One region of the Brevibacterium sp. MGP-B1 genome, then DNA from elsewhere that is predicted to be linked to it. Evidence: predicted binding sites of a transcription regulator. Region 1 holds the regulator's gene; the other holds the start of a gene.
What was found. The regulator HrcA, encoded in region 1, represses chaperone genes, less so after heat shock. The targets are predictions, from matches to a motif close to TTNGCACTCGNNNNNNNCGAGTGCNAA.

Region 1 (3,071 bases):
CCATGACCTCGACGAACAGGTCACCGGCGGGTCCACCTCCGGGGCCGACCTCACCCTGGCTGCTCAGCTGGATGCGGGTGCCGTCGGAGACGCCGGCGGGGATCCGGATCTTCATGGTCCGCTGTTTGCGCACGCGTCCGTCGCCCTGGCAGTTGAGGCAGGGGTTCGGGATGACGGTGCCGAAGCCGTGGCAGGAGTTGCAGGTCTGGTTCGTGACCATCTGCCCCAGCAGGGTCCGGGTCATGCGCTGGACGCTGCCGGCTCCGTGGCACAGCGAGCAGGTCTCGATCTTCGTGCCTTCCTGCGTGCCGGCGCCCGAACAGGTGTCGCAGACGACCGCAGTGGTGACGTCGAGGTCGACGGTGCCGCCGAAGGCCGCGGTCTTCAGGTCGATATTGACGCCGACGAGGGCATCCTTGCCGCGCTGGGTGCGCGGGATCGGGCCTCCGGCCTGACCGCCGCCACCGCCGAAGAAGGTCTCGAAGATGTCGCCGAATCCGCCGAATCCTCCACCAGCCGGGAAGCCCTGACCGTTCTCGCCGCCGCCCATATCGTAGTTGCGGCGCTTCTCCGGGTCGGAGAGCACATCGTAGGCCAGTGAGATGGCTTTGAATTCGTCTTCGTGACCGGGATTGACGTCCGGGTGGTACTTGCGTGCCAGCTTCCGGTACGACGACTTGATCTCAGCCGCGGAAGCGTCTTTGGACACTCCGAGTGTTTCATAGTGATCGGCCACAGAAACTTCTCTCTCCCTGACGTAGTGGTCTTCTCTGTTCGTGGTGGTGGCTGCGCCCTTGCGCGGTGCTCACCGGTTCTGCGCTTCCCGCCTGCGGGCGTCCCTGTTCGCCGTCAAGGGGCCTACCCTTGGTCGAGGATCGAGGACACGTATTTGGCGACGGCACGGACTGCCGAGATCGTCGTCGGATAGTCCATTCGGGTCGGGCCGAGCACTGCCAGTCTGGCCGAGGAACCCGCGTCATGACCATATTCGGCGGCGACGACGGAAGTCGAGCTGAATGATTCGTGAGTATTCTCACGCCCGATGCGCACGCTGATCTCCTCGTGGTCTTCGGCCATCGAGGTGAGCAGCTTGAGCAGGACGACCTGTTCTTCGAACGCTTCGAGGATCGGGGCCATCTTCTCTCCGAATTCGCTTCCGGAGCGGGCGAGGTTCGCTGTGCCGGCCATGATGATGCGCTCTTCCCGCGTCGCGGCGACGAGGTCGACGACGGCGGCCCTGACCTGTTTGAGTCCGGAGTCGTCACGAGCGGCCGGCTCACTCGGTTCGGTGGCGGTCGCCTCGGCGGCGGGGGCCGATCCGAAGACCTGCGCGAGTGTGCGTCCGGCGAATTCGGCGTTGATCTGGTCGCGCAGTCCGCGGACGGCGTCTTCGTCGAGCGGGCTCGGGACGATCACGGTCTTCTGCTCGACCTGGCCGGCGTCGGTGATGAGGACGACGAGGATCCGGCCGGGTCCGAGTCCGACGATCTCGATGTGCTTGATGCGCGCCCGCGACACCGTCGGGTATTGGATGAGCGCGACCTGTCGGGTGAGGCCGGAGAGGACGCGGACGGTGCGGTCGAGCATCTCGTCGAGATCGACGTCGCCGTCGATGAGTTGGAAGATCGCGCGCCGCTCGGCGGTGGTCAGCGGTTTGAACTCATCGATCCGGTCGACGAACATCCGGTAGCCGAGGTCGGTGGGGATCCGTCCGGCAGAGGTGTGGGGCTGGGCTATATAGCCCTCTTGTTCGAGCGCGGCCATATCGTTGCGGATCGTGGCGGGAGAGACGCCGAGGGTGTGGCGCTGGACGATCGCCTTCGATCCCACGGGTTCGTTGGTGGCGACGAAGTCCTCGACGATGGCGCGCAGCACCTGTGCACGTCTGCTGTCGTTCATCGCGGATCTCCTCTCCGTCTCGCCGATCCATCGCGGTCCCGTGCCTGCGCTTGGCACTCTGTGAGCCTGAGTGCCAATTCTACGCCTCTCGTTCCCGGAATTCATTTCTGGGGTGACCTGCGGGTCTGCACGACTGCGGGACCGTCCTTGATTATGGTGGGTGCCCGTGAATGCTTTTGATCGATATGGCCCCGATGTGCTCTCCGGCTCCTCCCCGTCATCGCACCGTCCGAAGAAGTCCCGCCAGGTCGAGCTCGGCCTGGGCATGGTTCTCGAAGATGCGATGAGCGGCTATGTGGGTGCTGTCGTCGGCGCGGAGAAGACCACGGCCGGTGTCGTCGTCAAGCTCGAAGATCGCGTCGGCAAGGTGCGTGCCTTTCCCCTGGGACCGGGCTTCCTCCTCGAGGGCCGGCCCGTCGATGTGCAGCTGCCGAAGAAGAAGGCGCAGCAGCCCGGCAGGACGGCGTCGGGGTCTCGCGCCGTGGTCGGCGCGAAGGCTCGGGTGGCTCGTGGGTCGCGGATCTGGGTCGAGGGCAAGCACGACGCCGAACTCGTCGAGAAGATCTGGGGCGATGATCTGCGCATCGAAGGCGTCGTCGTCGAACCCCTGGGCGGTCTCGATGATGTCGCCGACAAGCTCGAGGCCTTCGGTCCGGATCGGGACCATCGAGTCGGTGTCCTCGCCGACCATCTGGTGAGTGGGACCAAGGAATCGAAGATCGCCGAGGCGGTCCGTGCCGATCCGCGCTACCGCGATGTCGTCCACATCATCGGTCACCCGTACGTCGATATCTGGCAAGCGGTGAAACCCCATGTCGTCGGCATCCGCGAATGGCCGGTCGTCCCTCGCGGTGAGGATTGGAAGTCGGGAATCCTCCGTCGCATCGGATGGCCGCATGCTGACCATCGGGACGTTGCCCGCGGGTGGGTGCGCATCCTCGGGAAGGTGAGCACCATCGCCGATGTCGAACCGACGCTGTCGGGTCGAGTCGAGGAGCTCATCGACTTCGTCACCGTCGGCTGAGTGACTTCGGTCGTGCGGCGCGGTGGAGCGTCGTGGTCACGCGGATCTGTCGGCATGTGCCGACGGCGTGTGCCGAATCTGTCACAGGAGTGAGGCTTTCCCGACATCATCGGGACACTTGGCTCGGCTAGTGTGAATGGCAAGCGTT
Region 2 (3,071 bases), 980 kb from region 1:
CGAGTGTGGGGCATGAGACGACTGCAAGGTTGCGGTCCGAGTAGACTTCGGCGATCAGAGGGTCGCCCTGGGTGTGCCGGGGGATCTCTGTGAGGATGAGGATGATGTTGACGTCGGGGTAATCAGCGCGGAGATCTTCGACTGCGTCTAGAGCCAGCTCGCGCTCGGGTGTCAGATAGACCGTGTCGGTGCGAGTGTACAGCGTCGTTGTGACCCCATACGCCTCACGCAGATATCGCTCTAACGAGGAGTGGATGGAAGCCGCTCGCCTGCTGGGCAGACCTGGGTCGGCTACGACCAGCACTTGAAGGGCCTGGGATGAGGTGGTGGGCATAAAGTCCTCCGCTACTCGACCAGCGAGTTGTATAGAAGATTGTTCTGGTTCCGAAGTCTAGTGAGCGTAATCACTATGGGGTAGTCCTACACGTCGGCTTCGCTGTCTGAAGTTTTATCGCCAGCTCAGCCTCGGACAACTGCGTCGGACTGGCCGGCGAGCGGTCCCCCTGAATCGAGGTGACCAAGACAGAGTGAGCAGCGACATACGCGGTGTCGAATTCTGCTGTGTCACAATGGTCTCCATGGTCCCCGGCACTGTGCACGAACTGTCCGAGCATGATCGGTTGATCCTCGACTTCGAGAAGACTGCGTCTACTGCGGCGGGGCGACACGAGTTGTGCCAGCGAATCGAACTTCCAGCAGAGAGGTACGCCATCGTGCTCGAGGGGATCGTGGATACGGACGCCGCATACGGTTACGCCCCGGACGTTGTGGAGCGGGTGAGGCGGTTGCGAGCGGAACGGTTCGCATTCGAACGCCGGCAAGGCCGATGGAAGAAGCACAGCAGCTTCCCCCTATAGCCCGATATGCCGCCATCAGATCAGCGCGGCTTCTCACCCGTCTTCATCATCAACCTCTACAACGATGGATTGATCGGCAACATCGCCCACATCCGCTTCGCGGATTGCTCCCCAGTGAGGCTCAGCCTCTTCGTAACCGTCGTCGATATGCGTTGCGGCGTCGACGAGCTGTTCGTTCCAATCCGGCCCGGGCACTTCGACGCCGGGGCGGACACTGTCTGCCATCATTGCATCCTCCTCAATTCGTACCGAAGCGAGGTGTTCTCATCCTGCAAATCAAGAATGATTCCGATGCTAGCGAGATTCGCACCAACGTCAACCAATTCGCGCACACGCCGCAGACGAGCAATATCCCCGCGACTGAACCGCCGCGTCCCACCCTCACTTCGCATAGGCGTCACGAGACCACGTGCCTCGTACTGCCGCAACGACTGCACCCCAACACCGGTCAACTCCGCAACACGCGAAATCGAGAACAAGCGCCCCCCAGACTCTGAAGTCGCCGTCTCACTATCTCCCAAAATTCCTCCTGAAACAGTGTTGACATTCGCACTCTGATCGACTAAATCATATGTCTATCAGATGATGTAGATCCTATCATCTGCACAAATCCACCATCCAGCAAAGGAGGTTTCACCAATGATCATGATGCGCACAGACCCATTCCGCGAAGTCGAACGCCTGAGCAGAGAAATCTTCGGAGCCACCGGCACAACGGCCCGCCCTGTGATGATGCCCATGGACGCCTGGCGCGACGGCGATACTTTCCGCGTCGAACTCGACCTTCCAGGAATCGATCCCGACAACATCGACCTCGACGTCGAGAACAACGTCGTCACCGTCAAAGCTGAACGGCCCGCCCCCGACCATGGGGAGTCTTCAGTCGCGGCCGAGCGGCCCCGCGGGACCTTCAGCCGACAACTCGTCCTCGGCGACAACCTCGATACCAGCAACATCACGGCGAACTACGACGCCGGAGTGCTCACACTCAGCATCCCGGTCGCGGAATCAGCGAAACCCCGCAAGATCGCCATCAACTCAGGCTCTGCTGAACCGGCAGCCATCAGCGCCTAATTACAACTGGTGGGGTGTTCCCATGCAGACGTGTGCACCAGACGTCCAGCTGGGTATCGATGCTGCGTTCTGGGCGATCATCCTCAGCGACCGCGAACTGCGCGGCCTCGACACGAGTCACCACGCAGATGATGAACCGCGGGCTTTGAGTCATTGCGAGTGCCGGACCTTCAGGCACTCCTCACCGTGGCTGCTGTTCCGGTCTCCCGGTCTCTCAGCAGCCCAGGTTATCGCCTACCGAGTCCTCGCTTGTCAGCGCTCTCCTCCCCGGTTCAAACGGCGCTGACATCTTCGATGAAAGGAGGTGAGACGTTTCCGCACCCAGGATGAGCTACACAGCCGTGTGGTCGCGTCCGCAATTCTTTCTACCAGTGTGCTCGACGCAAGATCCGCGGCAGTGACGTCACAATGACGACGAAGTGATGCGGGCCCGTCCACGGCTTCCCCTTCTGGCCCCGGGCTATCCCCCGGGGCCAGACCATGTTCGGTTGAGATGAGAAACGAGGAGAACATGTTCGTCAGCTTCTTGGAGAAACTGTTGATTGTCTGGCCCTGGCACGCTCGAGCACTCGCTCGCGCACTTATCGGCAAGACTGCCACAGTCCGCCATCGCCCATGACTGAGCGATCATCGCATATGAATGCTTCCTAGCGCTCGTCATGAGTTGTAGTCCTGAAGGTGAGGTCGTGTCGCACGCCAGGGGCAGGCACTATGAGGAACAACAGAATGCTATGACTGACATATCGAAGTCGAATGCGAAGATGCAGCCAGCGACTGGCGACTCGTTTCGCCTCAGTGAAGAGGCGAATCTTCCCGTTCGTCGCTGAGGGGAACGACCTGTCGGCGGCCACCGCGTACAGCGAGGATCTCTGCGAGGATCGACACAGCCACCTCGGCGGGGGCGAACGTCTCCAGATGGAGACCGATCGGCGAATGCAACCGTGCCAGTGCTGGGCTCGCCACTCCCGCTTCGCGCAGCGCGGCGCGGCGGTCGCGGTCGCTGCGCCGCGAGCCCATCGCCCCGACGTAGGCCACGTCGAGGTCGAGTGCGACGGCCAGGGTGGGGATGTCGACCTTCGGGTCGTGGCTGAGGACGCAGATCATGCTCCGGGTGTCGAACTCACCGGTGGCGGCCGCTTC

Region 2: the regulator HrcA is predicted to act here: its motif matches at 1,404-1,430, upstream of AC3CD9_RS10980 (Hsp20/alpha crystallin family protein).

What each region holds. Positions count from the first base shown of each region.
Region 1 is NZ_CM173407.1:1,441,276-1,444,346, forward strand. It holds gene dnaJ (molecular chaperone DnaJ) at 1-736, opposite strand, end outside; gene hrcA (heat-inducible transcriptional repressor HrcA) at 859-1,899, opposite strand; gene AC3CD9_RS06720 (DUF3097 family protein) at 2,060-2,923, shown strand.
Region 2 is NZ_CM173407.1:2,419,022-2,422,092, forward strand. It holds gene AC3CD9_RS10960 (hypothetical protein) at 1-334, opposite strand, end outside; gene AC3CD9_RS10965 (DUF3263 domain-containing protein) at 579-857, shown strand; gene AC3CD9_RS10970 (hypothetical protein) at 891-1,085, opposite strand; gene AC3CD9_RS10975 (MerR family transcriptional regulator) at 1,082-1,378, opposite strand; gene AC3CD9_RS10980 (Hsp20/alpha crystallin family protein) at 1,500-1,931, shown strand; gene AC3CD9_RS10985 (XdhC family protein) at 2,724-3,071, opposite strand, start outside.